Regions from separate parts of the Geodermatophilus sp. SMS 5-13 genome, predicted to be linked through region 2. Evidence: riboswitches for the same ligand, from Rfam matches in the RefSeq annotation. Region 2 holds a riboswitch; the other holds the start of a gene.

Region 1 (15,752 bases), 2.8 Mb from region 2:
GCGGCTGGCCGAGACCCCGCTGCCCGGCTCGCCGCCGTCCGGGCTGCCGCTCGCCGGCTCCGCCCGGCCGGCGCCCTCGTCCGCCCGGACGCCGGCGCCGTCCCTGCCGGAGGGCCACCCCTCGGCGCCGGTTCCCCAGCGGCCCGTCTCCCGGCGGGCCCAGCCCGAGGCCGACCCGTACTCCGGCCCGCCCACCCAGGCCGAGCCCGCCCCCGCCCGCACCGCGCGCGACGAGGAGGGCTCCGCGCCCTGGTCGACCGGTCCGGCCGGCGTCCGCGCGCAGCCCCGGCCCGTCTCGGCGGCGCTGGCCGCCGGGCTCGCCGCCGGCGTGCGCCCGGGGCAGGGCGTTACCCACCCGTCCGGGCCCGTCTACGGCGACTGGACGCGGCCCAGCCGGTCCACCCCCGAGCCCGCCGAGCAGCGCCTCGCCGCACCGCCGGCCACGTCGGCGATCCCCGAGCGGGAGATCTCCCGCGGCCGGGCCCGGGTGGACGAGGACGACTACGACTACGCCTACGACGGCTACGACGACGCGGCCGACGAGGACTACGCCGACGAGGCGTACACCGGCGAGGACTACTACGACGAGCCGGTCCGTGACCGCTCGTCGGGGCCGAGGACCGACGGCGGCCCGCTGACCGACCCGGGCACCGGCCCGTCCACGCAGGTCCGCGGTGGCCGGGCGGCCGACCGCGCCGCGCGCCAGGCGGTCGACGTCGAGCGCCGCAAGGAGCTCAGGCGCCAGGGCGAGACGCTGACCGCGCGCGACTACCTCGACGGCAAGGACGACGCCGGTGGCCGCGGGGCGCCCAAGCGCCTGGTGATGGCCCTGGTCGCCGTCGCCGTGGTCGCGCTCGGCGTCCTCGGCGTCTACTCCTTCACCTCGCCGGAGACGCAGGAGACCGCGTCCGGCGGGACGGCGGGCACCAGCGCCGCGGCGCCGCCCAGCGGGGTCGCCGACGCCACGCTCCCGCCGCTGGACGTGCAGCCCGCGCCGGTCGAGCCGGCAGCCCCGGCGACGCCGGTCCGCGTCCCGGTGACCGTGCTCAACGCGACCGACGTCACCGGCCTGGCCGGCCGGGTCGCCGAGCAGTTCACCGGTGGCGGCTGGGAGGCCCCCGCGACCGGTGGCTACACCGGCGGCGACGTCCCCGTCACCACGGTGTTCTTCACCGAGGGCGACGAGACGCAGCGCCAGGCCGCGGTGCAGCTGGTCGAGCAGTTCCCGCAGATCACCGGCGGGCCGACGCCGCGCTTCTTCGAGGTGCCCGACCAGCCCACGCCTGGCCTGGTCGTCGTCGTGGCCGGAGACTGGCAGCCCTGATCCCGCACGCGCGGAACACGCCCCAGCCGCCGGCCGTTGGCCGCTGCGTGCGTCGACTCCGCGGGTTGCGGCCTGCCCGCCCGCGATCCGGCGGCCGCCCGTCCCTCGCCGCCCTGCTGGCGGTGCTGCTCACCGGGGCGCTGGTCGTCCTGGTGCCGGCCGCGCCGGCCGCGGCCGCGGACGACGTGCGGACCGAGGAGGCCCGCGTCCCCTCCGGCTCCGGAGCCGACGCGGTCGAGCTCGACACCACCCTCTACGTCCCGTCGTCGGCGACGGCGGACGACCCGGCGCCCGCGGTCGTCCTGGCGCACGGCTTCGGGGGCAGCAAGGACTCGGTCGCCGACGACGCCACCTTCCTGGCCGACCGCGGCTTCGTCGTCCTGACCTACTCCGCCCGCGGCTTCGGGCGCAGCACGGGCCAGATCGGGCTGGACGACCCCCGCTTCGAGGTCGCCGACCTCTCCACGCTCATCGACCGGCTGGCCGCGCGCGACGACGTCCTCTCCGACGGCGCCGGCGACCCGCGGGTGGGCGTCGCGGGCGCCTCCTACGGCGGAGCGCTGTCCCTGCTCGGCGCCGCCTACGACGACCGCGTCGACGCGATCGCGCCGCAGATCACCTGGAACTCGCTGACCGCGGCGCTGTTCCCCTCGCAGACCGGGGCCGGGGGCGGCGCGCAGACCGTCGCGGCGGTCCCGCAGGGCACCGGGTCCGGTGTCTACAAGCGGCTGTGGGCCGGCATCTTCTTCGGCGAGGGCTCGGCGGGGCTGCTGGGCGCGCTGACCGGGGACGGCGAGGACGACGTCGCCGCCGCGGACGGGGCGGCGCAGCGCATCCCGCAGGTCGACCCGGCCTCCGTGGACCCGCAGGCCGTCCAGCAGGCACTGCTCTGCGGCCGGTTCCGCGCCGACGTCTGCGCCGCCTACCAGGTCGCCGCAGCCAGCGGCTCCCTGACGCCGGAGATCCTCGCCGTCCTCGAGCGCAGCAGCCCGGCGTCGGTGCTCGACCGGATCACCGCGCCGACCCTCCTGGTGCAGGGCACCCAGGACTCGCTGTTCGGCCTGGGCCAGGCCGACGCGAACGCCCGCGGCATCGCCGCGAACGGCACGCCGGTGAAGGTGGTCTGGTACGCCGGCGGCCACGACACCGGCGCCTCCGACCGGGTCACCGAGCGGCTGCGCGAGCAGATCGCCGGCTGGTTCGACTGGTACCTGCGGCCCGACGGCGACCCCGACCGCGGCACCGACCCCGGCACCGGCTTCGAGTTCCCGGCGCCGACCGGGCTCGGGGGCACCGGCGGCGGCTTCGTGCAGGGCGGCAGCCAGACCGTCGTCGCCGACGCCTATCCGGGGCTGGCCGGCGCCGACCCGGCGCGGCGGAGCACCGTGCAGGTGAGCGGGCCGACCCAGCCGCTGGTCACCCCGGCCGGCGGCACTCCCGCGGCGATCACGACGGTGCCGGGGCTCGGTGCCCTGGGCAGCGCGCTCGGTGGGCAGACCGTGGAGATCCCGGGCCAGTTCGCGGCCTTCGACAGCGCGCCGCTCGACGCGGCCGTCGAGGTGGTCGGCGCGCCGGCGATCGACCTCGCCGTCACCTCACCGACCGGCGCCGCGACGCTGTTCGCCAAGCTCTACGACGTCGGCCCCGACGGGTCGATGACGCTGCCCTCCGGGCTCGTCGCGCCGCTCGCGCTGACCGGCGTGTCCGCCGATCCGGCCGCGCCCACCGTCGTCCCGGTGACGCTCCCGGCCATCGACCACCGGTTCGAGGCCGGCCACACCCTGCGCGTAGTGGTCTCCTCCACCGACCAGGCGTACGCGCTGCCCGCCGACGCCACCGTCTACGGGGTGGGCCTGGCCGCCGGGCTCGGCGACGCCGCCGCCGACCTCTCCCTCCCGCAGGTGTCGGGCAACACCGAGGACCCCGCGGGCTCGTCGCGCTGGTGGGTGCTGCTCGCCGTCGTGGTCGGCCTGCTCCTGCTCGGCTGGATCGCCGCGCTGCTGTGGGGCCGGTACCGGCGACGCCGCATCTCCGAGGTCGACCCGGACGGCGAGGACGTGCCGCTGCGCTTCGAGGGCGTCACCAAGGCCTACAAGGACAAGTTCGTCGCCGTCCGCGATCTCTCCTTCGAGGTCCGCCGCGGCCAGGTGCTCGGCCTGCTGGGACCCAACGGCGCCGGCAAGACGACGTCCCTGCGCATGCTGATGGGGCTGATCAGGCCGACGGCCGGCACCATCCGGATCTTCGGCCACGCCGCCGGCGCCGGTGCCCCCGTGCTGTCGCGGCTCGGCTCCTTCGTGGAGGGGACCGGTCTGCAGCCGCACCTGTCGGGGCGGGACAACCTGCGGCTGTACTGGGCCGCGACCGGCCGTCCCGCCGAGGACGCGCACATGGAGGAGGCGATCGAGGTCGCCGGCCTCGGCGCGGCCATCGACCGGCCCGTGCGCCGCTACAGCCAGGGCATGCGCCAGCGGGTCGCCATCGCCCAGGCGATGCTGGGCCTGCCCGACCTGCTGGTCCTCGACGAGCCGACCAACGGGCTCGACCCGCCGCAGATCCACGCCATGCGCGAGGTGCTGCGCTCCTACGCGCAGACCGGCCGCACGGTGATCGTGTCCAGCCACCTGCTCGCCGAGATCGAGCAGACCTGCACGCACGTCGTGGTCATGGCCAAGGGGCAGAAGATCGCACAGGGCACGGTGGAGGAGATCGTCGGCACCGGGGGCGCGGTGCTGATCGGCCTGGCGCACGACGAGGACACCGCCCGTGCGATCACCGTCCTGTCGGACCTGCCCGGGGTCACCGCCGAGCGCACCGACGAGGGCCTGGTCGCGGACCTGGGTGGCACCAGCCGCGCCGCGGCCCTGCACGCGCTGATCGTCGACGGCATCGCGGTCGAGCAGTTCACGCCGCGGCGGCGGCTGGAGGACGCGTTCCTGGCACTGGTGGGAGAGGGGCCGGTCCAGTGACCGCGACCGAGCACGTCCAGCCGACCGGGGCCGTCGCCGGCTACCGCCCGGAGCGCACGCTGCGGCTGTGGGTGGAGCTGCGCCGGCAGTTCAAGCGGCGCCGGACCATCGGCGTGCTGATCCTCATGGTGGGGCTGCCGCTGGTGCTCATCGCGGCGCTGCAGCTGGGCGCCAGCGAGGACGCGCAGCAGAACAGCCGGATCAACCTGGTCGACGTCGCCACGTCGAGCGGGCTGAACTTCACGCTGTTCGTGCTCTTCGCTACGACGAGCTTCTTCCTGGTGGTCGTCTACGCGCTGTTCTTCGGCGACACCGTGGCCAGCGAGGCGCAGTGGGGCTCGCTGCGCTACACGCTGGCCACCCCGGTGCCGCGGATGCGGCTGCTCCGGCAGAAGTGGTACGCCGCGCTGGTGCTCTCGGTCGGGGCGCTGGTGGTGCTGGTGCTCACCGCGCTGGTCGCCGGCGGGGTCGCGTTCGGCTTCGAGGACATCCAGACCCCGGTCGGGGTCACCCTCGACCAGGGCGACGGGCTGCTGCGGCTGGCCGGGATGGTCGGCTACCTCGCCGTCCACCTGCTCGTCGTCGGCACGCTCGCCTTCTGGTTCTCCACGATCACCGACGCGCCGCTGGCGGCCGTCGGCGGCGCGGTGTTCACCATGTTCGTCTTCGCGATCCTCGACCAGGTCGAGCAGCTGGGCTCGATCCGCGACTACTTCCCGACCGCGGAGGAGTTCGCGTGGACCGACCTGCTGCAGACGCCGGTCGACTCCGGTGACCTGTTCCGCGGCGTCGTCCAGTCGCTGGTCTACGCCGCCGTCTTCACCTTCCTCGGCTTCCGGCACTTCGCCCGCCGCGACGTCACGTCGTGATCGGCGTGGATTCGTGGGCGTGACGCCCACGAATCCACGCCGTTAGAGGCTGGCGCGGACGGCCTGGGCCCAGCCCTCGCCCATGGGGGCGTCGGTCACCTCGACGTTGGGGACGGCGGCGAGCCGCTCGGCCATGCCGGGGACGGCGGCGCCGTTGGCGGTGATCCACAGCCGGCCGACCGCGGGCGCCATCTCCAGGTCGCTCGCGCTGTCGCCGATCGCCACGGCGTCGGCCGGATCGATCCCGCGCCGCTTCAGGTCCCAGGCGATCGCGGCGCCCTTGGAGAGGCCTCGGGGCATCAGGTGGTAGACCCGCGGCGGCAGCGCCTCGGGCGCCAGCGTCATCCGGGACGACGCCGGGATGGCGCCGTTGTCCTTGATCGTCAGCCAGCCGGCGCCCTGCTCGGCGAGCCACGCGTCGACGGCCAGCGGGTCGATCCGGCCGCGGAGCATGGCGTCGGCGGCGTGGTCGGCGTGCCACGGCTCGTGCCACTCGAGCAGACCGGGATGCTCGGCCAGCAGCCGCTCGACGATGCCGAGCTCGGTCATCACCTCGATCGGGGCGCGGCCGGCGTAGCACCCGGGCAGCTCGCCGGGCAGCAGCTCGACCTCCCGGCCGGTCTGCCAGCTCACCAGCGCGCCGAGCTCGGCGATCAGCCCGTCGGCGGCGAACAGCCGCGCGGCCTCCAGCAGCTGGTTGTAGGTGCGGCCGCTGACCAGCACGAGCGGCACGCCCGCGCGGTGCAGCTCGAGCAGCGCGGTCGCCGGCTCGGCGGTCAGCTCGCGCGCCGCGTTGTGCCAGAACGAGCCCCGCGGGCCGACCATCGTGCCGTCCATGTCGGTGTAGACGATCCCCGTGACCACACCGCCATCCTGACCGCGCGCCGGAACGCTCCGGCGACCTGGGTACAGTCGGGGCGTTCCACTCATCCAGAGGGGCAGAGGGACACGGCCCGGTGAAGCCCCGGCAACCGCCGCCAGCAAGGCGGGGAGGTGCCAATTCCGTCCCGCGCGGCTCGACGGCCCGTCGCGGGGAAGATGAGGAGGTAGTCGTCGCATGACCCTGAGCGCTCCCACCCCCGCCTTCGCCGCCAATCCCGCGCGCGGCCTGGTCTGTCGCAACTGCGGCGCGACGTTCGGCCTGATCGCCGAGCATGCCTGCGCCGAGTGCTTCGGCCCGCTCGAGGTCGACTACGACCCCGACATCATGAAGGCGGTCACGCGGGAGCAGATCGAGGCCGGCCCGCGGAGCATCTGGCGCTACGCCCCGCTGCTGCCGGTGGGCCAGGACCCCGCCGAGCGGGTGACCCTCGAGCCGGGCATGACCCCGCTGATCCGCGCCGACCGGCTGGCCGCCGAGCTCGGCATCACCGGCGGCCTGTGGGTCAAGGACGACTCCGCCAACCCCACCCACTCCTTCAAGGACCGCGTGGTCAGCCTGGCCGCCACCGCCGCGAAGAAGCTCGGGTACCAGAAGATCGCCGCCGCCTCGACCGGCAACCTGGCCAACTCGGTCGCCGCGCACGCCGCCCGCGTCGGCATCCCGTCCTTCGTCTTCATCCCGAGCGACCTCGAGCCGGGCAAGGTCGTGCAGTCCGCGGTCTACGGCCAGACCCTGGTCGCCGTCGACGGCTCCTACGACGACGTGAACCGGCTGACCAGCGAGCTCGCCGAGACCGACGAGTTCGAGGACACCGCCTTCGTCAACCAGAACGTGCGGCCCTACTACGCCGAGGGCTCCAAGACGATGGGCTACGAGATCGCCGAGCAGCTCGGCTGGCGCATCCCGGCCCAGGTGGTCATCCCGATGGCGTCCGGCTCGCTGCTGACCAAGGTGGACAAGGCCTGGCGCGAGCTGACGGCGGCCGGCATCGTCGAGGCGACGGAGTGGACGGTCTTCGGCGCGCAGTCGGCCGGGTGCGACCCGATCGCCACGGCCTTCGAGAACGGCTGGGACGTCGTCAAGCCGGTCAAGCCGTTCGGCATCGCGAAGTCGCTCAACATCGGCAACCCCGCCGACGGCCCGTACGCGCTCGACGCCATCCGGCGCACCGGCGGCTCGGTCGGCCGGGTCGGCGACGAGGAGATCGTCCAGGGCATCCGCGACCTGGCCCGCACCACGGGTGTGTTCGCCGAGACCGCCGGCGGGGTGACGGTCGCCGTCCTCAAGCAGCTGGTGGCCGACGGGCGGCTGGACCCGACCAAGGAGACCGTCGTCCTCAACACGGGGGAGGGGCTCAAGACCCTCGACCCGCTGGAGCCGGTCGTCGGGTTCACCCACCGGGTGGACCCGTCGCTGAAGTCGGTACGGGCCGCGGGGCTCATCGGGTAGGGGCGTAGTCTCCGGGGAACCGGTTCACCCGCGGAGACGACATTCCTGCTGAAACCGGTTATTCGCCGTGCGTGGAGTTGCGCTTTCGGCGTGTCCTGTGCTGTACCGTCTCGCGCGGTTCGAGTTCCACGCGCGTGTTCTGCGGGCGGAAGAGCGAGTAACCCGATCTCTCCACGGAGGGGGGATCGTCCGCACGCACGAAACGTGGGAGCACACGTGGCACAGGGCACCGTGAAGTGGTTCAACGCCGAGAAGGGCTTCGGCTTCATCGCCGTCGACGGCGGCCAGGACGTCTTCGTCCACTACTCCGCCATCCAGATGGACGGCTACAAGAGCCTCGACGAGGGCCAGCGGGTCACCTTCGAGGTCGTCCAGGGCGAGAAGGGGCCGCAGGCGGACGCCGTCCGTACCGCCTGAGACCGATTCACAGCGAGGCCCGGTTCCCACCAGGGAGCCGGGCCTCGCTGCTTTCGTCGGCCGGCCGAGTCCCTCTCTCAGGCGTCTCTCAGACCCTCTCCTTGCACTCGGCAGGGTCGAGTGCCAAACTCGTTTCTGGCACTCGGGGTCTCCGAGTGCCAATCATGGTCGGAACGGTGAGGCACCGGTCCGTGGGCCATCGGAGCGCCCACGCCGGCAGGTGTCGTCCGTCGCGGGCGCCGGCCCGGCCGTGCAGCGATCCATGCATGGAGGACACCACCACATGGCCAAGATGATCGCCTTCGAGGAAGAGGCGCGCCGCGGCCTCGAGCGGGGCATGAACACCCTCGCCGACGCCGTCAAGGTGACCCTCGGTCCGAAGGGCCGCAACGTCGTCCTCGAGAAGAAGTGGGGCGCGCCCACCATCACCAACGATGGTGTGAGCATCGCCAAGGAGATCGAGCTCGAGGACCCCTGGGAGAAGATCGGCGCCGAGCTGGTCAAGGAGGTCGCGAAGAAGACCGACGACGTCGCGGGTGACGGCACCACCACCGCCACCGTGCTCGCCCAGGCGCTCGTCCGCGAGGGCCTGCGCAACGTCGCCGCCGGCGCCAACCCGATGTCGCTGAAGAAGGGCATCGAGAAGGCCGTCGAGTCGGTCACCGAGTACCTGCTCTCGACCGCCAAGGACGTCGAGACCAAGGAGCAGATCGCCGCGACCGCGTCGATCTCCGCCGCCGACACCGCCATCGGTGAGCTCATTGCCGAGGCGATGGACAAGGTCGGCAAGGAGGGCGTGATCACGGTCGAGGAGAGCAACACCTTCGGCCTGGAGCTCGAGCTCACCGAGGGCATGCGCTTCGACAAGGGGCACCTGTCGGCCTATTTCGTCACCGACCCCGAGCGCATGGAGACCGTGCTCGACGACCCGTACATCCTGGTCGTCAACAGCAAGATCAGCTCGGTCAAGGACCTGCTCCCGCTGCTGGAGAAGGTCATGCAGTCGGGCAAGCCGCTCGCGATCATCGCCGAGGACGTCGAGGGCGAGGCCCTGGCGACCCTGGTCGTGAACAAGATCCGCGGCACCTTCAAGTCCGTCGCCGTCAAGGCCCCGGGCTTCGGCGACCGCCGCAAGGCCATGCTGCAGGACATCGCGATCCTGACCGGTGGCCAGGTCATCAGCGAGGAGGTCGGTCTCAAGCTCGAGAACGCCGACCTGTCGCTGCTCGGCCGCGCGCGCAAGTTCGTCACCACCAAGGACGAGACGACGATCATCGAGGGTGCGGGTGACGCCGACCAGATCCAGGGTCGCGTCAACCAGATCCGCGCCGAGATCGAGAAGTCGGACTCCGACTACGACCGCGAGAAGCTGCAGGAGCGGCTCGCCAAGCTGGCCGGCGGCGTCGCCGTCATCAAGGCCGGCGCGGCGACCGAGGTCGAGCTCAAGGAGCGCAAGCACCGCATCGAGGACGCGGTGCGCAACGCCAAGGCCGCCGTCGAGGAGGGCATCGTCGCCGGTGGTGGCGTCGCCCTGGCGCAGGCCACGGCCGTCGCGTTCGACAAGCTCGAGCTCGAGGGTGACGAGGCGACGGGTGCCAACATCGTGCGCGTCGCGCTCGAGGCCCCGCTGAAGCAGATCGCCGTCAACGCCGGCCTCGAGGGTGGCGTCGTGGTGGAGAAGGTCCGCAACTCCGACACCGGCTGGGGCCTCAACGCCGCCTCCGGCGAGTACGTGGACATGGTCTCCAGCGGCATCATCGACCCGGCCAAGGTGACCCGCTCGGCGCTGCAGAACGCCGCGTCGATCGCCGGTCTCTTCCTCACCACCGAGGCCGTCGTCGCCGACAAGCCGGAGAAGGCCGCCGCGGCCGCTCCGGGTGGCGACGGCGGCATGGGCGGCATGGACTTCTGAGAAAGGACCCCCTCGCTCCCCGGAATCCGCTTCGCGCATCCCGGGGCCCTGCGAGGGGGCCGTTCCAGAACGTCACCTTCGGGGGCGGTCCGCTTTCGAGCGGGCCGCCCCTGTCGGCGTTCCGGGGCGCGGCTCGAGCCGCCCCGGCGGCCGTGGAGCCGCGCCGTGGCCCGGTCAGACGGTCGGCCGCGCGGCTCAACCCTCGTCGGGCGCGAAGCAGCAGAACTCGTTGCCCTCGGGGTCGGCGAGCACGTCCCGGCCGATGTCGTCGTCCTGCGCGCGCACCAGCGTGGCGCCCGCGGACAGCAGTGCGTCGCGGTCCCCGTCGACGTCGAAGTGCAGCCGGTTCTTGACCGTCTTCGGCTCGGGCACCGCGTTGAACCAGATAGCCGGTCCGGCGCCGGTCGGGTCCTCGATCGCCACCGGGTCGGTCGCCGGCCGGTCGGCCTCGCGGCGGACGTAGCCCAGCGCCGCGCACCACCAGTCGGCCAGCGCCTGGTGGTCACGGGCGTCGAGGCAGAGGTCCTTGAAGCGGGCGGGCGCAGTCATGACCCGACCTCAGCACACGGCCACGCCGAGGGCCCGCCACCGGTCGGTGACGGGCCCTCGGTGCTGTTCAGTTGTGGTGCTTCCCGGCCGGGTTCAGCCCTGGCGGGGGCGTCGGACCGGCCGGGAGGCGGTCACGAGACCGTGACGTCGAACGGACCGGCGACACCGCCCTCGCTGGACTTGATGAACACCTTGCCCGGGTTGGTGGGCAGCGGAGCCAGCAGACGCAGCTCCCACTCGCCACCGACCGCAGGCGGAGCGGCGGCCGTGACCGGAGCGGTTCCGAGGACCGTCGTGGTCGGCGCGGTGCCCGCCGCGTTCGACCGGAGGACGGTGATCGTGGCACCCACGATGGTGGCGGTGCCGCGGATCCGGAACTGGGTGCCGGTCTTGTAGTCGGCCAGGTCGATGGTGACCGCGTCACCCGTGACCGTCGCGTCCACGGGAGCCGAGTTGCCCGAGTACGTGGTGGCCGCCGGCGTCCGGGAGGCGACCCGGAACCGGTACCGCTGCCCGTCGGGGTTCTTGGGCAGGTTGGTGATCTCGGCGGTGGACGTGGTCACGGTCTTGTCGAACTGCGGCGCGCGCGTGGCGACCGCGCTCGCGCCCGTCCCGACCACGGTCCAGGCCTGCACGCGGTAGTCCGTGGCGTCCTGGACCCCGGTCCAGCTGAGGTTCACCTTGCCCTGGGGGTTGGCGGCGTCGGCACCCGCGGGGCTGGTGCTCTCGACCCTCAGGTCGGCCGGGACCGCAGCCGCAGCAGCAGGCGCCGGCGAGACCAGGCCGGTGAGGGTGCTGAAGTCCCCAGCGGCGTCGTACCCGAGGATGTTGACCCGCGTGTTGGCCGCGGTGATCGGGATCGGACCCGCGTACACCTTGGCGGTGGCAGACGGCACGTCACCGGACAGGACGGCAGTACCGTCCGTCGTGTAGTAGATGTCCGTCGAGCCAGCCACGCTGACGCTCGCGGCGTTGACCACCGTGTTGCCGTTGAGGGCAGGGGTCGTCGTCAGCGTCGGGCCGACGCCGTCCTGACCGGCCGTCCCGCCGGCGGTCGCACCGCCCGCGAACGGCTCGCTCATCCGCCCGCCGGCGATCGAGCGGACCTCGATCTGGTACTGCTTCGCCGGGTCGAGGGTGAGCGTGGTGTTCGTGGCCGTCGCACCCAGGCGGATACCCGTCTGGGCCTGCGGGCCGCCGGCGGTCGCCGAGGGCTCGATGGCCAGAACGCTGTAGCCGGTCACGGCCTGCGCGCCGGGCACGGCGGTCGCCGGGGTCCAGGAGACCGTCGTCTTCGTCGGGTCCGTGGTCGACTTGACCGCGGAGTAGGTGCCCGCCGGAGCGGCCGCGTCGGCCGGGCCGGCCGGGCAGCCGCCCAGGCCCGGACCACCGAGCTCGCCGAACTCGGCGATGGTCAGGCCCTGCCGGTTGCCGGCGGCGTCCTGCACCTGCCAGGACATCATCCGCTCGCCGAGGTCGGCGTTGGCGACCAGGTCGGCGACCGTCGCGGCGTCCGGGCCCGTGAAGTTGTACGTCGCCGTGAAGGTGTTGGCGGCCTCGTCGATGGCAAGGGTCGAGGTATAGCCGGTGTCCGTGGTGGTGCCCGGCACCGCGCGCACGTCGCGGCGGCCGACGGAGGTGTCCTTCAGGTCGGCGTTGATGATGCGCTGCTCGACCTGGGCGGCGTTGACGCCGTCGTTGAGGTAGCCCCGGACGGTGACGGTGTTCCCGCTCCGGACCGCGTCGGCGTTGACGGCCGTGTCCTGGACGACGGTGTCCCCGAGGACGGTGGTGCCGAAGCGGATCTGCACCTTGTCTCCGGCCACGATGTTCGGGGTCACCTTGAGGTCGGTGCCGGCGCCCCAGCAGGCGCCGCCGGGGTGGTTGACCTCGAAGGCCACGTCGCCGGCGGCGACGACGGCCTGCGCCGAGCCGACGACCTGGGTGCCTCGGATCACCTCGAGCGTGGCCGTCTGGCCGACCCGGTTCTGGAAGCCCTCGACGCTGACGAAGTCGCGGTCGGGGAAGACCACGACGTTGTTGGGGAACGCCGGTGGGGCCGCCTCGGCCGGGGATGCCAGCACGAAGGAACTCGTGGCCGAGGCGGCCGCGAGGGCGCCGGCGAGGAGGACGCGGCGTGCCCGCTTGCCGCGTGGGGATTGTGGCGACGCGGAGGGAGCTGCAGCCGCAGTCCCCCCTCCGCGACCGCCGTACTTGCTCGGTCGTGTCGTAGTCATGATTTCTCCGCAGTCGAGCCGCTAGGTGCCCCGCTCGGGTGAGGAGGCCCGGAGACACGGTCCGCTATCAGGCCGCTCACAGGCAGCCGTTGCGTGGGGGACCCGTTCACCCCAAAGTGGGGCATGTCCCGGGTCGCCGTGCGTCGTGGGCTTGACACCGGGGTAGGCGGGCGCGGTGACCGTGCTGATCGGGACGTCGGGGTGGCAGTACCGCGACTGGCGCGGCCGCTTCTACCCGCAGCGGCTGCCCCAGCGGCTGTGGCTCGAGCACTACACCCAGCACTTCGCGACCGTCGAGAGCAACAACGCCTTCTACCGGCTGCCGGAGCGCGCGACCTTCGAGAAGTGGCGCGAGCGCACCACGCCGGACTTCCGCTGGGCGGTCAAGGCCAGTCGTTACCTGACCCACATCAAGCGGCTGCGCGAGCCGGAGGAGCCGGTGGCGCGGCTGATGGAGCGGGCGGTCGGTCTGGGCGCCAAGCTCGACGTGATCCTGCTGCAGTTGCCGCCCACCCTGCGCGCCGACGCCGACCTGCTGCGCGAGTGCCTGTCCCGGTTCCCGCCCGGCGTGCGCGTGGCCGTCGAGCCCCGCCACGACAGCTGGTGGACCGACGAGATCCGCGCGCTGCTCGAGCGCTACGGGGCGGCGCTGTGCTGGGCCGACCGCGAGGAGCAGCCGATCGTCCCGCTGTGGCGCACCGCCGACTGGGCCTACCTGCGGCTGCACACCGGCGTCGCGGACCCGTGGCCGCGCTACCGGCCGGAGACGCTGCGGCTCTGGGCCGAGCGGCTGGCCGCGACCTGGACCGACGAGGAGGACGTCGTCGTGTACTTCAACAACGACCCCGGCGGGGCGGCGGTCATCGACGCCGTCGCCTTCGCCGAGGCGGTGCACGCCACCGGCCGGAGGACGACCCGCGTGCCGACGCCGGAGCAGGCCTCGGGCCTGGCCTGGGCCGCCGCGTAGCGGGTCGCCGTCCGACCGGGGCGGACGTCAGTCGTCGTCCCCGCCGCCGTGGCGGGAGGAGTCGTCGGTCCGGTCGTCGGAACCGGAGCCGGAGTTGCCGCCGTGGCGTCCGCCGTCGTCGTCGCTCTCGTCCTCGACCTCGGGGGTGTCCACGGTGGAGGGGGCGGTCGCGCCGGCGCGGTCGTCGTCCTCGGCGTGGTCGCGGCCGCTGTTCACGCTGCCCGGTCCGGAGTTGTCCGTGCGCACGGCCGTCGTGGGCTCCTCGGTGCGGCCGCCGCGGTGCTGATGGATGCCGTCGTCGTCACCGGCCTCGACCTCGACCCCGTGCTCGGTCTCGGACTCGGACTCGGTCTCGTGCGATGTGCTCGGCGCGGCAGGCGGCGACACGACGGGGACCTGGGTCGGGTCGGCACCGGGGACGTCGTCGACGCCGTCCCGGCCCGAGTCGTCGGTCTCCGCTTCCTGCGCGTGGTCGTCGACGCCGGTGACGCGGTCGTCGGCGGAGTCCGGCAGGTCGAACGGGGAGACGGCCTCCACGGCGCCGGCGACGCCGTCCTGGACGGCGCCCGGCAGGACCCCCGCGGCGCCGGCGCCGGTCACGCCGGCGACGGTGATGCCCACGCCGGTGGCGATCTGGGCGACGGTGGAGGCGGATGCGATCTTGGCCGCGACAGCGGCGAGCCCCTCGAGCAGGAACATGTCGGTACTCCTGTGCGGCCGGCCCCGGAGGGGCGATGACGGAAACCGGCCCGAGGTGACCGGCCTCACGTCTATCGGCCGCCACCCCACCCAACTTGAACGTTTGAGGACTTAAGTCCCTGCTCGGGTGGGTAAGGCCTCCGCGTCCTCCGCGTGCCGCACGCCCAGCTGGGCGGCGGCCTCATCCAGCACCGCCTGGACGGCGAGAGTGTCCGCCAGCGGCATCACCGCGCTCTCGCTCGCCCCGGCGCGCACGCACTCGGTCACCTCGACCAGCTCGTGCGCGTACCCGTCGCCGACGTGCGGCCGGGCGATCGTCTCGGGCTCGGCGCCGGTGCGGTGCAGCACGATCGTGTCCGGGTGGTGGAAGCGGGGGAGGACGTCGATCCAGCCCGCCGTCCCGAACACCCGCGCCTGCCCCGGCATGCCGAAGCGCAGCGACGTGGTGAGGGCGGCGCTGCGGCCGTCGTCCCAGCCGAGCAGCAGCGCGGCCTCCGCGTCGACGCCGCTGTCGAACCGCGACCCGGTGGCGGTGACCGTGGCCGGGGCGCCGAGCAGCATCTGCGCGAAGCTCACCACGTAGACGCCCAGGTCGAGCAGCGCGCCGCCGCCGAGCGTCAGGTCGAACAGCCGGTCGCTCGGCTCGTACTCGCGGATCACGCCGAGGTCGGCCTGCACCGCGCGGACCTCGCCGATCGCGCCGTCCGCGATCAGCTCGCGCAGCCGCACGATCGCCGGCTGGAAGCGGGTCCACATCGCCTCCATGACGAAGACGCCGGTCTCGCGGGCGACGTCGACGACCTCCTGCGCGCCGGCCAGGGTCGCCGTGAAGGCCTTCTCCACGAGCAGCGCCTTGCCCGCGCGCAGGGCGCCGAGCGCGATGGCGTGGTGCTGGGCGTGCGGCGTCGCGATGTAGAGGACGTCGACGTCGGGGTCGGCGAGGATCGCGGCGTAGGAGCCGTGCGCCCGCTCCAGGCCGTGCCGGCGGGCGAAGTCCTCCGCGCGAGCCGACGACCGGGACGCCACCGCCACCGCCCGGGCCCCGTCGACGACGGCGAAGTCCTGCACCAGCCGCTCGGCGATGCGGCCCGGCCCCACGACGCCCCAGCGGATCTCCTCGGTCACCGCAGGGACGCTAGCGGAGGCCGACGTACGGGGTTTCCTCGCTCGCCGGACTCCGGTGCACGGCAGACTGACCCGCGTGGCGCTGCTGATCGACCCCCCGGTGTGGCCGTGGCGGGGCCGGAAGTGGTCGCACCTGGTCAGCGACGTCTCCTACGAGGAGCTGCACGCGTTCGTCGCGGCCGAGCTCGGCATCCCGCGCCGGGCGTTCCAGGGCGACCACTACGACATCCCCGAGGAGCTCTACGAGGTGGCGGTCGCCGCCGGTGCGCAGGCGGTCGGCGCCCGCGAGCTGCTCAGCCGGCTGCGGGCGGCGGGTCTGCGGCGGAAGAAGAACCACGAGCCCTCAGCAGGG
Region 2 (15,752 bases):
GTAGCAGGAGCAGAGCGTGCAGACGACGACGTTGTGCTCGTCGTCGGTGTTCACGACCGCCTTGAGCCGCTGCTCCTGCAGGCCGCCGCCCATCGACAGCCCCAGCTCGCCGATCGCGGTGTTGGCGTCGGCGAGCAGCCGCTCACCGAAGCCGGTGTCGGTCCACGCGCGGGCCACGATCCGCGCACCGTTCAGCGGCGATCCGCCGGCCAGGAATGCCTCGATCCGCTGATCGACCTCGCCGGTGTCGAGCAGCCCGCGCTCCTCGAGCAGCGCCTCGACGTGCCGGACCCGCGCCGCGACGGGTGCGCTGCTGTGCTTGCCGCTCATGGCCGTCCCCTCCCGTGCCGTTCGACCGGTTCCAGGTAGCTCTCCCAGAGCTCCACGGTGACGGCGTGGTCGCCCTCGCCGAACAGCTCCGCCGCGGGGAACCGCACGTGGTAGACCGCCTGCGGCGGACCGCTGCGGCCGCGGGCGCGCTCGTCGGCGAGCGGGTGGTGCCCGGCCACCTGCACGACCTCGCCGATCGCGCCGCGGGCGTAGCGCGGCAACCGGGTGTGCCCGGCCGGGTCGAGGCTGCGCGTGCGCACCAGGTCGCCGGGGCAGAAGCGGTCGGTCATCCGGCCAGCTCCTCCGCCGTCGCCACGCCCTTCTCGGCCAGCAGCGTGGTGATCGCGTGCAGCCACCGCTCGTAGTAGGAGGCGGCGAGGTAGGCCTCCGGCGGCATCCGCTCGATCGCGTCGCGGAACTCGTCGAGGTTGTAGACGCCGCGCCGCAGCAGCGCGCCGTTGAGCGCGAAGACGTGCGCCTCCCAGTCGGCATGGAACGGCGGCTCGTCGGGGTCCTCGACGACGGCGGGGAAGCCCTGCAGGCCGCCGACGTCGTTGATCCGGCTCACGGCCGGTCGTCCGCCTCGTCCGCGGCCAGGCCGGCGTGCACGTCGCGCAGCTCGCGCTTGAGGATCTTGCCGCTCGGGTTCTTCGGCAGCCCGTCGGCGAGGACGACGTACTTCGGCCGCTTGTAGCCGGCCAGCCGGGACTTGGCGTGGGCGTGCACGTCCTCGACGCTCACCGCCGCCCCCGGCTTGCGGACGACGACCGCGGTCACCGCCTCGACCCAGTACGGGTGGCTGATCCCGAAGACGGCGACCTCCGCGACGCCGTCGAGCTCGTAGATCGCCTCCTCGACCTCCCGGCTGGCCACGTTCTCCCCGCCGGTCTTGATCATGTCCTTCTTGCGGTCGACCACCGAGAGGTAGCCGTCCTCGGTCATGATCCCGAGGTCGCCGGAGTGGAACCAGCCGTCGCGGAAGGCCTCGGCGGTCTTCTCCTCGTTCGCGTAGTAGCCCAGGGCCGCGTGCGGGCTGCGGTGCACGATCTCGCCGATCTCCCCGGGCGCCACCGGGTTGCCGTCGTCGTCGACCAGCCGGGTCTCCACGTTCAGCGCGGCCCGCCCCGCCGAACCGGCCCGCTCCAGCTGCTCGTGCGGCCGCAGGATCGTGGCCAGCGGAGACATCTCCGTCTGGCCGTAGAAGTTCCACAGCTGCACGTCGGGCAGCCGGCGCTGCAGCTCGCGGAGCACCTCCACCGGCATGGGCGAGGCGCCGTAGTAGCCCTTGCGCAGGCTGGAGAGGTCGGTGGTGTCGAAGTCGGGGTGGCGCAGCAGCGAGATCCACACCGTCGGCGGGCAGAACAGCTTGGTGACCTTCTCCCGCGCGATGGTCGCGAGCAGCGCCGCGGGGTCCGGCGCGGGCAGGATGATGCTGGTCGCGCCCAGGTAGACGTCGACGGAGAAGAAGCAGTCCAGCTGCGCGCAGTGGTACATCGGCAGCGCGTGCACCTCGACGTCGTCCGGGCCCATCCCGCCGTCGACGATGCAGCTGACGTACTGGCTGATCAGCGAGCGGCTGGAGAGCATCACGCCCTTGGGCCGCGACTCGGTGCCCGAGGTGTACATCAGCCGCAGCGGGTCGTCGTCGGCGACGTCGACGTCCGGGGCGCTCTCGTCGCCGTCGCGCCACCACGGGTCGACGTCCTCCCAGCCGGCGGACGGCGCCGCGCCGGACAGCCCGATCCAGCCGCGCAGCCCGCCCTCGACGCCCGCGGACGCCAGGGCCTTCTCCGCCGTCGGGACGAGGGCGTCCTCGGCCACGATCCCGCGCGCCCCGGAGTGCTCGAGGATGAAGGCGATCTCGTCGGGGCCGAGCATGAAGTTGATCGGCACGAGGACGACGCCGACCTTGGCCGTGGCGAACGCCAGGACGGCGAACTGCCAGCAGTTGTGCGACAGCAGGGCCAGCCGGTCGCCCTTGGCCAGCCCGCGGTCGGCGAGGGCGTGCGCCGCCCGGTTCACGGCGGCGTCGAACTCGGCGTAGGTCACCCGCAGGTCCCCGGCGACGACGGCGAGCTTGTCGGGGTGGCGGCGCGCGGTGCGGTGCAGCAGGTCGCCGAGGGCGTGCTGCCGGGCGCGGTCGATCGCGGCCGTCGTGGCGGTGCTGAACATCGGTTCCATGGCGGCATCGGCCCTTTCCGGTTCGTCCCTCGTGCGCTCCGGGGCGAATCCTCCCCGCCGGACGACGACGGGTCGACAGGGGGACACGTGCACTTGTCGACGCGTCGATCCGCCCGAGCAGAGGGAGGACGTCGATGACGACGGCGAAGGAGCCGGCCACCGGCCGCGGTCGGCGCGCGCGAGGCGCCCGCCTGGCCGATCGCGGGCTCAGCCGGCTGCTCAGGCTGCCGCCGGTGACCGGTGAGTACACCGTCCGGCGCGCGGTCCGGGTGCCGATGCGCGACGGGGTCGAGCTGCTCGCCGACCACTACGCGCCTACCGGGCGCTCGCTCGGCACGCTGCTGGTGCGGGGGCCCTACGGCCGGTCGGGTCCCTACCCGCTGCTGTTCGCCCGGCTCTATGTCGAGCGCGGGTACCACGTCGTGCTGCAGAGCGTCCGCGGGACGTTCGGCTCCGGAGGCGTCTTCGCGCCCATGCTCCACGAGATGGACGACGGCGCCGACACGGTCGCGTGGCTGCGCGAGCAGCCGTGGTTCGGCGGCCGGTTCGCCACCGTCGGGCTGTCCTACCTCGGCTTCACCCAGTGGGCGCTGATGATGGACCCGCCCCCCGAGCTGGCCACCGCCCTGGTGATGGTCGGGCCGCACGACTTCCACGAGAGCCTGTACGGCACCGGGTCGTTCAAGCTCAACGACTTCCTCGGCTGGTGCGACATGCTGGCCCACCAGGAGGAGGGCAACCTCGTCAGCGGCCTGGTCCGGCACCAGTTGACCGCCCGCCGGCTGCGGCCCGGCCTGCACGAGCTGCCGCTGCTGGAGGCGGGGGAGAGGGCGCTCGCGGGCGGCGCGCCCTGGTACCGCGACTGGGTCTCGAACCCGGACCCCGCCGCGTACCCGGGCTGGGCGCGCACCCGGCTGGGCCCCGCGCTCGACCGGGTGCAGGTGCCGCTGCTGCTCATCGGCGGGTGGCAGGACGTGTTCCTGGAGCAGACCCTGCAGCAGTACGAGCACCTGCGGCACCGCGGGGTCGACGTCGCCCTCACCGTCGGGCCGTGGACCCACTCGGAGCTGCTCACGAGGGGCGCCCGCCTGGTGACGACCGAGAGCCTGGACTGGCTGGCCGAGCACCTCGCGGGCACCGGCACCCGGCGCCGGCCGACCCCGGTCCACCTGTTCGTCACCGGCGCGCGGGAGTGGCGCGATCTGCCGTCGTGGCCCCCGGCGGCCTCCGAGCGCGTCCTGCACCTGCAGCCCGGGGGCGTTCTCGGCGACGACCCGCCGGCCCCGGACGCCGCGCCGTCGACCTTCGCCTACGACCCGGCGGACCCCACGCCGACCCTCGGCGGCCGGCTGCTCTCCTCCGACGGCGGCTACCGGGACAACGCGAGGCTGGAGGCGCGGGACGACGTCCTCCTCTTCACCGGCCCGGTGCTGACCCGGCCGCTGGACGTCGTGGGCTCTCCGGTCGTCGAGCTGGCGCACGCGAGCGACAACCCGCACGCCGACCTGTTCGTGCGGCTGTGCGAGGTCGACGCGAAGGGCCGTTCCCGCAACGTCAGCGAGGTCTTCCGCCGCCTCGACCCGGCCGCCGGCGCCGGGGCGGTCCGGCTGGAGCTGGACGCGTGCGCGCACCGCTTCCGCGCGGGCACCCGGCTGCGCCTGCAGGTCTCCGGCGGCTCGCACCCGCACTGGGCGCGCAACCTCGGCACCGGCGAGGACCCGGCCACCGGGCGCACGCTGCGGCCGTCGCGCCGCACGATCGCGCACGGCGCCGGCGGGACCTCGCGGCTGCTGCTGCCGGTGGCGGGGAAGTAGCGACCGCCGTGCTGGACGGGGGCACAGGGGACCACGCACGATGCGGGAGTGAGCGTGAGCCAGCAGCCCGTCCCGACCGACGTCCAGCCGCGCACCCGCCCCGGTCGCACGATCGACCGCGCGCTCGGCCGCCTCCTCAAGCTGCCGACGGCGACGGGGGACTACACCGTGCGCCGCGCGCTGCGGGTGCCGATGCGCGACGGCGTCGAGCTGCTCGCCGACCACTACGCGCCCACCGGCCCGGCGCTCGGCACGCTGCTGGTGCGCGGCCCCTACGGCCGCGGCGGCCCGTTCCCGCTGCTGTTCGCCCGCATCTACGCCGAGCGCGGCTACCACGTCGTCCTGCAGAGCGTGCGCGGGACCTTCGGCTCCGGCGACGTCTTCGAGCCGATGCGGCGCGAGGTGGACGACGGCGCCGACACCGTCGCGTGGCTGCGCGAACAGCCGTGGTTCGGCGGCCGGTTCGCCACCGTCGGGCTGTCCTACCTCGGCTTCACCCAGTGGGCGCTGATGACCGACCCGCCGCCCGAGCTGGCCGCCGCGCTGGTCATGGTGGGCCCGCACGACTTCCACGAGAACGTGCACGGCGACGGCTCGTTCAAGCTCAACGACTTCCTCGGCTGGAGCAACATGGTGGCCCACCAGGAGGAGGGCGGCCCCGTCCGGATCCTGGCGCGCCAGGCACTGGCCGCCCGGCGGCTGCGGCCGGCGCTCGCCGGCGTCCCGCTGGTCGAGGCCGGCGAGCGGCTGCTGGCCGGGGGCGCGCCCTGGTACCGCCACTGGGTCTCGATCTCCGAGGGCGCCGACCCGTTCTGGGCGCCGATGCGGCTCGACGCCGCCCTGGAGCGGGTGCAGGTCCCGGTGCTGCTGTTCGGCGGCTGGCAGGACCTCTTCCTCGAGCAGACCCTCGCCCAGTACGAGCGCCTGCACCAGCGCGGGGTCGACGTGGCGCTCACGGTCGGGCCGTGGACGCACAACGAGCTGATGACCAAGGGGGCGGCCCTGACCACGCGGGAGACCCTCGACTGGCTGGCCGAGCACCTGGCCGGCACCGGCACCCGGCAGCGCCCCGCCCCGGTGCACCTGCACGTCACCGGGGTGGGCGAGTGGCGGTACCTGCCGTCGTGGCCGCCGGCGACCACCGAGCGGGCGCTGCACCTGCAGCCGGGCGGCGGCCTGGGCGACGACGAGCCGCCGGCGGACACCGCGCCGTCGACGTTCACCTACGACCCCGCCGATCCCACCCCGAGCGTCGGCGGGCGGCTGCTGGAGGGCGGCGGCTACCGCGACCAGAAGGAGCTCGAGGCGCGGGCCGACGTCCTCACCTTCACCGGCCCGGTGCTGCTCCAGCCGCTGGAGGTGGTCGGCTCTCCGGTCGTCGAGCTGGCGCACACGTCCGACAACCCGCACGCCGACCTGTTCGTGCGGCTGTGCGAGGTCGACATGAAGGGCCGCTCGCGCAACGTCAGCGAGGTCTTCCGCCGCCTCGACCCGGCCGCCGGCGCCGGCGTGGTCCGGCTGGAGCTGGACGCGTGCGCGCACCGCTTCGCCCCCGGCACCCGGCTGCGGCTGCAGGTGTCCGGCGGCTCGCACCCGCACTGGGCGCGCAACCTCGGCACCGGCGAGCACCCGGCCACCGGCAGCGCGATGAAGCCCTCGCACCGCACGATCGCGCACGGCGCCGGCGGCGTCTCGCGGCTGTTGCTGCCGGTGACGAGCGGCTAGGGGCGGCCATGCCCAGCTACGACGTCAACAAGGCCGCCGTCACCCAGGCGCGGAAGCTGATCGACGCCGGCAGGTACGACGACAGCACCGAGTGGTCGGAGGCCGCGCCGTCCACCGAGCAGGCCAACGAGGTGCTCGGGAAGAAGGGCTGGGCGGAGTTCGCCCGCTGGCACCTGGCCGTCGACCCGGAGGCGAACGAGGAGACGAAGGGCCGCTACGCCTTCCCCTACGGCGACTTCCGGAGGGTCAACCGGGCGGCGCTGATCCACGCCAAGCAGCGGGCGAGCCAGAACGACCACGACGCGATCGAGAAGGCGGCCGCCGAGCTGCTCGACCGGCTGGACGCGAAGCGCGGCTGACTACGCCAGCACCCAGAAGTTCTCGCCGAGCTCTGCCTCCAGCGCGGCGAGCTGCTCGCGGTGGATCTCCCGCACGCGGGCCGGGGTGATCGCCTCGGACGGGTCGACCTCCTCGATCTGCAGGCTGGTCTTGTCCTCGTAGAGGTGCTCGCCGGCCAGCCGCGCGCGCTCGTCGTAGGGCCAGATGAAGGCCTGGCGGCTGGACACGTGGAAGAGCCCCTCCGGTGTCCCCACGTCGTAGCCGATGGCCTGCAGGTCCGCGCCGCGGGCGAGCTGGTGGAAGGTGATCTCGTCCGCGACGCCCCAGTCGCCGACCGCCAACCGGTCGTCGGAGTGCCAGAGGACGGCCTCACCGACGGAGTTGTAGAACGCGAGAACACCGTCCTTGCCCTCGATCACCGCCGGGTTGGCGCCCCAGGTGACCCGGTAGACGGGGTGGTCGACCATCATGTCCGGCGCGACGATCTTGTCGAACTCGCCGGCGCCCTCCAGGTGCACGTGCCGCCACCAGTTGAGCAGGATCGCGCGGTGCAGCGGATCGGTGGTGCGGTCCAGCAGCTCGGCGGTGGGCCGCATGCACTCGGAGACGGCCTTCTCGAAACGGTTCACGGCGGACCTCCCGGGCGACGGCGCTGTCCCGCCCAGCCCAGCACGGGCGGCGGGACGGCGCGAGCGCGGCTTCCGCCAGGTGGACGCCGCCCATCGTGGCGGGCCCGGAGGCCGGCCGCCGCGGCGCTACGAGGCGTCGGCCTGCGGCGCCGCGTCGGACGCCGGCGGCATGTCGGCCAGCAGCGCGGCGACCCGGTCGTGGAAGATCCGCCACGGCCGCTCGTTCTCGTGAACCAGGCCGGCGGACTCGCTGAGCAGGTCCGCCGCCCGGTCGATCAGCTCGGCGGTGCAGTGCAGCAGGTGCGGGAACCGCGCCGCCCCGGCCAGATCGGCCCGCACCGAGGCGGGGGTGAGGTCCATTCGGTCGAGGATGTCCGCCGCTCGCTGCAGCAGCCGCCCGACGACGGTGTTGAGCCCCGCGGCCTGCCAGTCGTTGGCGATGATCCGGTGCCGCTCGCCGATCAGGTCGGCCAGCGGCGCGATGTCGAGCAGCGCCAGGGCGGCGTCCCAGGACGTCTGCATCGCCGCGGCCATCCAGTCCCCGGTGGCCAGCGTCTCCTCGCCCCGGATCCGGATCTCGCGCTGGATGTGCTCGAGCTCCGGCGGCACGCCCTGCCCCTCGAGGAACAGCACCCCGTCGAGCTCGACGGCGGTGCGGTCGTTGAGGTCCTCGGCGCCCTCGTACGGGTTGCGGGACGGGGAGTGCAGCGGCTTCGGCCGCGACCAGCGGTCGGCCAGCGCGTGCAGCGTGCGCGCGTGCCGCTGCAGCTCGATCGCCTGCTCCCGGGGAGCGGCGGCGTAGAACTTCTCGTGCTCGCGGTGGAACTCCGCGAGGTTCTCGACGGTGTGCAGCAACAGCGACGGGGGCTCGGCCGCGGCGGTCATGGCCCATTCTCCGACTCGCCGGGCGGCACCGGCCAGGGCCGGATGTCCCTTTCCGGACGGTCCTGTCCGGTGGCCCGGCACGGCGACACTGCCCGCTCAGCGGTCGGAGGAGAAGCCCGGCGGGGGAGGGCCGTGGTGCGCGGCGCGCGAGTCGTCGTCCCAGCTGCCCACGAGCGGGAGGAACAGCCAGACGGCGACCCCGGCGACCACGAGCGTGGCCGCCAGCAGGCCCAGCCGGACGGCGCCGGCGGGAACCCGCGCGGGCGGGGCGCCGACGCGCTCGCGCACGCGGGCCGACGTCAGGGCGAGCGCGGGCACGATCCGGGCGAGCAGGTGCAGGCCGCCGACGACCGCGAACACCACGAACGCCGCCTGGTGGACGCTCACCCAGTCCACGCGCCGGCCGAGCACGGTGACCACGGTCGAGCGGCTGCGCTGCTCGCCCAGCAGGATCAGCAGGACGCCGGAGGCCAGCAGGGCGAGGGTCGCGGCCACCACCAGCGGACCCAGGATGCGCAGCCCCAGCGGCGGAGGCCCGGCCGCGCGGTAGGGCCGCGAGCCGGTGTAGTAGCGCACGATCCGCCAGCCGGTGCTGGCCGTCTTCAGCAGTGCCGGCGGGATCAGCAGCACCCCGAGGGCGACGTGCCAGTCGATCAGCCCGCGGACGTCGGCGAGCGTGACGAGCTCGGCCGCGAACAGCACGAGCAGCACCAGGCCGGTCCAGGCGGTGAGCCGGGCGTTGCCGGCCGGGCCGCCCGAACCGGGCAGCACGGGGTCCGGCCGGTGTCCCCGGCCGATCGCCTCCTCGGCCACCGCCAGCGCCTCGGTGCGCAGCCGGCCGGACCGCGGCGGCGTGACGGGTGGCGGCCCGGCCTCCGAGGGCGGCATGGTCCGCATCCTTCTCCAGGTCGCTGTCCCCGGCATGTGCCAGGGCTGTGCGGCCTGCGGGCAGGATGCGAGGCATGGCTGCGCATCCCCTGCCCTCGTCCGGTGTCCTCGGCTCGGCGGGCCGGGTGAGCGCGCCCGGCGACGCGGCGGTGCGCAGCGCCGACCTCCGGCTGGCCGGCGCGCCCCTGCCGGTGGTGGGGACGGCGCGGATCTACACCTGCGGCATCACGCCCTACGACGTCACCCACCTCGGGCACGCCGCGACGTTCGTGTGGGCCGACGTCCTCGCCGCCGTGCTGCGGGCGGTCGGCGCCGAGGTGGTGAGCGCCCGCAACGTGACCGACGTCGACGACGTGCTGACCCGGGCCGCCGGTGCCCGCGGCCGGCACTACGACGAGTTCGCGCTCGGCAACGAGTACCTGTTCGAGCAGGACATGGCCGCGCTACGGGTGCACCGGCCGACGCTCGCCCCGCGGGCCCGCCACCACGTCGGGCACGTCCAGCAGCTGGCCGCGGCCCTGCTCGCCCGCGGGGCGGCCTACGAGCGGGACGGCGCGGTCTGGTTCCGCGGGGCGGGCGTCCCCGAGCGGGCCGGGCTGGACCGCGACCGGGCGCTCGAGCTGGCCGCCGCGTTCGGGGAGGACCCGGCCGACCCGCGCAAGGAGGACCCGCTCGACGTGCCGGTGTGGCGTCCGTCCGGCGAGACCGATCCGGCCTGGCCCAGCCCGTGGGGCTGGGGGCGTCCCGGCTGGCACGCCGAGTGTGCGGCGATGGCGGCGGCCGCCCTGGGCCCGTCGGTCGACGTCCTCGTCGGGGGCGCGGACCTCGCCTTCCCGCACCACGCCTACCAGGCCGCGATGGTGGAGGCCGCGGTCGCGGTGGCGCCGTTCGACCGCCGCAGGCTGCACGTCGGCCAGGTGCGCAAGGACGGCGCCCCCATGGCCAAGTCGACCGGCAACCTCACCCTGGTCGCGGACCTGCTGCGCGAGCACGCGCCGGCCGCCGTCCGGCTGCTGCTGCTCGACCGCCGCTGGGACGCCGGCTGGGACTTCGAGCCGCGGCTGCTCGCGGAGGCGGCCGGCCGGCTGGAGCGGCTCTACGGCGCCGCGGCGCGCAGCGGCGGCACCGACGCAGGCTCCGCCGCCGTCCTCGGCGCGCTGCTCGACGACCTCGACGTCCCCCGGGCCCTGGATCTCGCGGAGGAGGAGGGCGGCGCCGCCGCCCGGTGGCTGCTCCGGGTCCTCGCGCTGGGCTGAGCGACGTTCACCCGTCCGGGCGACGCGCTCACGCACGGTGAGCACGGACGATGGGCCGACGCACTGCCGACGGGGATGGACGGTGATCGTGGACCCGCAGCGCCCAGCCGGGACGCGCAGCGCCGCGCTGCTCGTGCGCGTGTGGCTCGAGGACGGCCCCGACGGGTTCCGGGCCCGCCTGACCACCAGCGAGACCTCGGACGGCGCCGCGACCGACGTGACCGTGGCCGTCGCCTCGAACCCCGACGCGCTGGTGGACGCCGTCCGGACCTGGCTCGACGACTTCCTGGTGGCCGGCACCCCCTGACGGCGACGTGCGGTGAACGGCCCTGCGCCATCGGTGCCTTTCGGCCCGTGTCGGTGGCGGGCCGTGCGCGATTTGATTGACAGTGCGTTACGGCACTGCTCAGGATCGCGCCGGCAACCGCCCGTCTGCCGGTCCGTGTGTCGAGGGGGACGCTGCCGGAAGGGAGTGCCGGATGGACGCTGCCCGGAACATCCGCGTCGCGCTGCTGGATGGATTCACCATCCGGCTCGGCTGTCCCGGCCCCGCCGCCGACGTGGGGGAGCTGCCCCGCGGCGTCCAGCGGCTGGTGGCGTCGCTGTGCCTGGCCGGCCGGCCCGCGCGCACCGCGATCGCCGGCCAGCTGTGGCCCGACCTGTCCGAGCCGCACGCGCAGGGCAGCCTCCGCTCGGCCCTGTGGCGCCTGCACAAGACCGCGCCGGGGCTGGTCGAGGCCTCCGGGGGCGCGCTGTGCCTGGCCCGCGGCGTGCGCGTCGACGTCCGCGAGTTCCGCGAGTGGGCCCGGCAGGTGCTCGACCCCCGCACCGACGTCACCGGCCTGCCCACCCCGCTGGACTGGGCGACCGGGGACCTGCTGCCGGGCTGGTACGACGACTGGGTCCTCTTCGAGCGCGAGCAGCTGCGCCAGCTGCGGATGCACGCCCTCGAGGTGCTCGCGCACAAGTTCGCCGCGGCGGGCCGGCACGCCGACGCCGTCCAGGCGGCCTACGCGGCGGTACGGGTGGAGCCGCTGCGGGAGAGCGCGCACCGGGTCGTCATCCGCGTGCACATGGCCGAGGGCAACGTCACCGAGGCGGTCCGCGCGTACGAGAACTTCCGCAGCCTGCTCGCCGACGAGCTCGGCGTGCGCCCGACCGCGCAGATGGAGGACCTGGTCCGCCGGATCCCCCGGCGGGCCCGGCTCATGGGCCCGTCGGTCCCGGCGGGGGCGCGGTCCCGCTGACGACGGCGGCCGCGGCGTCGCCGAGAGCAGCGGTCGCGGCGCGCCACGAGGTCCCGGAGGGGAAGTCGCCGAGCAGGACGACGACACGGCCGTCGGCGAGCAGGCCGGCGGAGTGCAGGATGCGGCGGCCGCCGACGCAGCACATCCAGCCCTGCTTGGCCGCGACCGGACCGACCGCGCCGGCGGCGGGGGAGAGCAGCCCGAAGAGCTGGTCGAAGCCGTCCGTGGCGCGCGGCGTCGTCTGCTGCAGCCAGCCGATCAGGGTGGCGGCGACGTCGTCGCCGTACTCGTCGTCGAGCCGGCCGAGGAAGGTGGCGACGTCGGCGGCGGTGGTGGTCGATTCGCCCCACTGACCGACCCGCGTCGGCAGTGCGGTGCCGGTCAGGCCCAGCCGGGCAGCGGCCGCGGTGACCAGGGCCGCGCCGTCGTGGCGGACCCAGAGCGTGCTCATCGCGGCGTCGTCCGAGGCGGTCGCCGCCCGGGTCATCAGCGCCTGGTCGTCGGGCGCGAGGACGAGCGTGCCGGTCTGCTGTCCCTCGAGCAGCTCGGCCACGACGAGCAGCTTGATCAGCGAGGCGGTGTACACCGGGCGCTGCGCGTCGGGCCCGGTCACCAGCTCCCGCTCGTAGGCGTCCTCGGCCACGATCGCGATGGAGCCGCCGGCCGCGGTGGCCGCCTCCTGGACCCGGGCCAGGACGGCGGCGTCGTCGACCGGGGCGGGCGGCGGCGGCAGCGGCCGGTCGTCCAGCCGGTCCGGGACGGCCGGCTCCACGTCGTCGGCCGCAGCCGCTTCACTGACCGCGGTCCACGGGGAGGAGCAGTCGGCGCACCCGAGCAGCACGAGGCCGGCCAGCGAGCCGGCGAGCAGCGCGCGGACGCCCCGCCGAACCCGCCGGCCGGCGAGCCGGGAGCCGTGGGCCATGCCCCCAGCCTGCGCCCTCTGCTGGATGAGCCGTCAAGTAGTTTCCCCTGTTCAGGCGGGCAATGGCGTCGGGGCGTACGCGAGGAGCCGCCATCCGGTCACTGTCCGTGCCCAGACGGCCAGCGCCAGGTTGTCGATCGTCTTCGCGGTGCCGCCGGCGTGGATGTCGGCGGTCATCCGGCCGACCACGATCGCGGTGTCGCCCACGACCTCCACGCGCTCCACCGGGTGGTCGGCCCGGTGGTAGACGTAGTAGCCGGTGCGGATCTTCTCGAAGTACTCCGCCTTGGTGTCGCGGACGCCGCTGGAGTGCGCGTAGCTCAGCTCGTCGGCGCACAGCTCGTCGAGCGTGGCGAGGTCGGCGTCGATCATCGCCTGGTAGCGGCGGTCCTCGGCGGCCAGCACGTCCTTGACGTCGATGTCGTCGGTCACGCCGGGGATCATGCACCCGCGCGGGCCCGCCACGCGGATCAGCCCTGCCGGATCGTGCGGGCGGCGGCGACCTGCGGCTTCGCGGCCGCCAGCCACGGGTCGAGCTGCGCGGGGTCGTCCCACGCCCGGTCGATCAGGTAGAGGCCCCTCGTCGGCGCCGTGGCGCCGAGCTCGACCAGGACCGGCTTGAGCAGCAGCTCGGGGGCGAGGAAGTGGGTGGGACCGCCGCCGAGCATCAGCGGGACGGCGACCACGCCGGCGAGGTCACCGGTGCCGATCTGGTCGAGGAAGAGCTTGAGCAGGCCGGTGTAGGTGGCCTTGTACGTGGGGCTGGCGACGACGGCGACCTCGGCAGCCTTGACCGCGGCGACGGCCTCCTCCACCGCGGGGTCGCCCCAGCCGAGCAGGCCGGCGCCGAGCTCGACGACGTCGACGACGCGGTCCGGCGGCGCGCCGGTCAGCCGTTCGACGACCAGCTCGGCGGCGGAACGGGTGCGGGAGTGCGGCTTGGGGTTGCCGACGACGGCGATCGTGCTCATGCGGACACCCTGGCAGTCTCGGTGGGCACGGGCAGACCTCCGGTCCGGCGGGATCGCAACCAGTAAACATCACCAAGTCGATGCGATTTGACGTGATTCCCGGTTCCGTGCGAGTCTGTCGACAGGTCACGAGTGCCAGCGCGAAGCCCCGGCTTGCTGGCCGGCAACCCTCCTCCGCGATGGGGTGCCCCGGGTGACGACCTGGCGGCTGCCGACCGGCGGTCGCAAGCGCGGACCCGCCTCCCGGGTCCCCGGCCCGTTCGGAGTGCTCGCATGCCCACTGCCGTCCTGTCCTGCCGCCCCGCCGTCGCCGCGGCGCCGCTGCTGCCGCTCGTCGGCGCCGGCACCCGTGTCCCGCTGGTGCCGTCGGGGAGCGCGCGGTACGTCGACCTGGACGCCGCGGCCAGCGCCCGTGCGCTGGCGGTCGTCGCCGAGCGGGTGGGCGAGGCGCTGCCGCTCTACGCCAGCGTGCACCGCGGCGCCGGCTACCTGTCACAGGTGTCGACCGCGCTGTACGAGTCGGCGCGCTCGACGGTCGCGTCGTTCGTCGGGGCCCGGCCGGACGACGTCTGCGTGGTCACCCGGCACACCACCGACGCCGTCAACCTGCTGGCCGGCTGCGTCCCGGCCGACGGCGCCGTCCTGGTGCTGGACTGCGAGCACCACGCCGACCTGCTGCCGTGGCAGCGGCGCGGTCCGGTCACCGTGCTGCCGACCGGGCCGACCGTGGTCGCGACGCTCCGGGCGATCGGCGACGAGCTGACCCGCCGGCCGTACGCGCTGGTGGCGGTGACCGGGGCGTCCAACGTGACGGGGGAGTCGCTGCCGCTCGCCGAGGTGGTCGCGCTGGCCCACGCGGCGGGTGCCCGGGTGTTCGTGGACGGCGCGCAGCTCGTGCCGCACCGCCGCTTCTCGCTGGCCGCCTCGGGCGCCGACTACGTGGCCTTCTCCGGGCACAAGGCGTACGCCCCGTTCGGCGCGGGTGCGCTGGTGGGCCGCCGAGACTGGCTGGACGACGGGCCGGCGTACCTGGCCGGCGGGGGAGCGGTGGCGTCCGTGACCGTCGAGGAGGCGGAGTGGGTCGCGGCGCCGCACCGGCACGAGGGCGGCTCGCCGAACGTGCTGGGCGCGGTGGCGCTGGCGGCGGCGTGCGACGCGCTCGCCGCGCTGCCGGACGGCGCCCTCGAGGAGCACGAGCGCGAGCTGCGCGGGCGCCTCGTCGAGGGGCTGGCGGCGCTGCCCGGCGTCCGCGTGCTGCGGATCTGGCCCGACTCGGCCGAGCCGACCGGAGTCGTGTCGTTCACCGTCGAGGGCGCCGACCCGGGGCTGGTGGCCGCCGTCCTCTCCGCCGAGCACGGCATCGGGCTGCGTGACGGACGGTTCTGCGCGCACCCGCTGCTCGCCCGGCTCGGCGCCCCGGACGGCGCGCTGCGGGCGAGCGTCGGCGTGGGCAGCACGGTCGAGGACGCCGACCGGCTGCTGACGGCGCTGGCCGGCTTCCTGGCCGACGGACCGCGGGTGGCGTACGAGCAGGTGGGTGGCCGCTGGCGGCCGGTGGACGACCCGCGGCCCGCGCCCGGCGGAGACCCGGCCGCGCTGCTGCGCGCCGCCGGCTGTGGTCCGGTCGGCTGAGCCCCGGCCGTCGTCAGCCGCGCGTGATCCAGCAGAGGCAGAACGGGTGCCCGGCGGGGTCCGCGTAGACCTGGAAGCTGTCCGGTGCGGGCCCGTCCTCGGCCGGCTTCAGCACCGTCGCGCCCAGCGACACCACCGTGGCGTGCGCCTCCGCGACGTCCTCGACCCACAGGTCCAGGTGGATCTGCTGCGGCGTGCCGTCGGGCCACTCCGGTGGGACGTGGTTCGGCGCGAGCTGGACGCCGACGCGCGGCGCACCGTCGACGAGGACCATGTGCCAGTCGTCCTCGGCGTCGACGGTGCCGCCGAGGACGCCCGCCCAGAAGCTGCTCTCGGCCTCGAGGTCCGCCGCGTCGAAGACGACGACCTGGGAGTTGATCTTCATGCGGATCATCCTGGCAGCGCCGTTCCGCGTGCCACCATGCGTCCATGAGCAGCGCCGTCGCCGTCGAGGTGAGCGCCCTGGCGATCAACGTGACGATCCCGGAGGAGCTGCGGTGGACCGACACCCGCCGCGGCGTGGAGTTCCTGCTGACCACCCTGAACGTCCGGCTCCTCCGGGACGGGCGCCTCGCGGCGAAGGCCTACGGCCGGCCGACCGCCGGAGGACGCGGCACGTACGTCACCTTCCCGGTCCCGGACCGGGCGGAGCTGGCGGCCCTGGTGGCCGAGGCGGCCGACCGCGCCGGGCAGCTGTGGAGCGCCCACCGCGGTCTCGACCGACCCTGAGGGCCCGCCGCTCAGCCGCGGCCGATGTAGGGCATCGCCGTCGCGTGCACGGTCAGCTGCGCGACGTTCGCGTCGAGCGGCAGGCCCGCCATGTAGACGACGGCGCGGGCGACGTCCTCGACGTCCATCCGCGGCTCGGGGCGCGTGCTGCCGTCGGCCTGCAGCACGCCGCCGGCCATCCGCTCGGTCATCGCCGTCGCCGCG

What was found. Region 2 has a riboswitch for S-adenosylmethionine ahead of AB3388_RS15925 (aminotransferase class V-fold PLP-dependent enzyme). Riboswitches for the same ligand answer to the same signal wherever they lie in the genome.
Region 1: it holds a riboswitch for S-adenosylmethionine, as region 2 does, so the genes downstream of both, thrC (threonine synthase) here and AB3388_RS15925 (aminotransferase class V-fold PLP-dependent enzyme) in region 2, are expected to answer to the same signal.

What each region holds. Positions count from the first base shown of each region.
Region 1 covers NZ_CP165729.1:512,804-528,555, forward strand. Annotated here, with positions in the region: gene AB3388_RS02495 (LytR C-terminal domain-containing protein) at 1-1,324, shown strand, start outside; gene AB3388_RS02500 (alpha/beta fold hydrolase) at 1,390-4,293, shown strand; gene AB3388_RS02505 (ABC transporter permease) at 4,290-5,162, shown strand; gene AB3388_RS02510 (HAD family hydrolase) at 5,205-6,026, opposite strand; SAM riboswitch class I at 6,086-6,207, shown strand; gene thrC (threonine synthase) at 6,220-7,494, shown strand; gene AB3388_RS02520 (cold-shock protein) at 7,711-7,911, shown strand; gene groL (chaperonin GroEL) at 8,195-9,823, shown strand; gene AB3388_RS02530 (VOC family protein) at 10,019-10,372, opposite strand; gene AB3388_RS02535 (hypothetical protein) at 10,504-12,456, opposite strand; gene AB3388_RS02540 (DUF72 domain-containing protein) at 12,785-13,576, shown strand; gene AB3388_RS02545 (hypothetical protein) at 13,604-14,275, opposite strand; gene AB3388_RS02550 (Gfo/Idh/MocA family protein) at 14,387-15,400, opposite strand; gene AB3388_RS02555 (DUF4031 domain-containing protein) at 15,477-15,752, shown strand, end outside; gene AB3388_RS02560 (HD domain-containing protein) at 15,694-15,752, opposite strand, start outside.
Region 2 covers NZ_CP165729.1:3,295,300-3,311,051, reverse strand. Annotated here, with positions in the region: gene AB3388_RS16005 (nitrile hydratase subunit alpha) at 1-330, opposite strand, end outside; gene AB3388_RS16000 (SH3-like domain-containing protein) at 327-620, opposite strand; gene AB3388_RS15995 (hypothetical protein) at 617-898, opposite strand; gene AB3388_RS15990 (acyl-CoA synthetase) at 895-2,502, opposite strand; gene AB3388_RS15985 (CocE/NonD family hydrolase) at 2,646-4,325, shown strand; gene AB3388_RS15980 (CocE/NonD family hydrolase) at 4,380-6,050, shown strand; gene AB3388_RS15975 (hypothetical protein) at 6,059-6,409, shown strand; gene AB3388_RS15970 (hypothetical protein) at 6,410-7,018, opposite strand; gene AB3388_RS15965 (hypothetical protein) at 7,145-7,903, opposite strand; gene AB3388_RS15960 (hypothetical protein) at 8,000-8,791, opposite strand; gene AB3388_RS15955 (cysteine--tRNA ligase) at 8,866-10,047, shown strand; gene AB3388_RS15950 (hypothetical protein) at 10,130-10,354, shown strand; gene AB3388_RS15945 (AfsR/SARP family transcriptional regulator) at 10,527-11,294, shown strand; gene AB3388_RS15940 (serine hydrolase) at 11,254-12,216, opposite strand; gene AB3388_RS15935 (nuclear transport factor 2 family protein) at 12,268-12,648, opposite strand; gene AB3388_RS15930 (NAD(P)H-dependent oxidoreductase) at 12,687-13,187, opposite strand; SAM riboswitch class IV at 13,312-13,424, shown strand; gene AB3388_RS15925 (aminotransferase class V-fold PLP-dependent enzyme) at 13,461-14,819, shown strand; gene AB3388_RS15920 (VOC family protein) at 14,833-15,204, opposite strand; gene AB3388_RS15915 (hypothetical protein) at 15,249-15,548, shown strand; gene AB3388_RS15910 (SDR family oxidoreductase) at 15,560-15,752, opposite strand, start outside.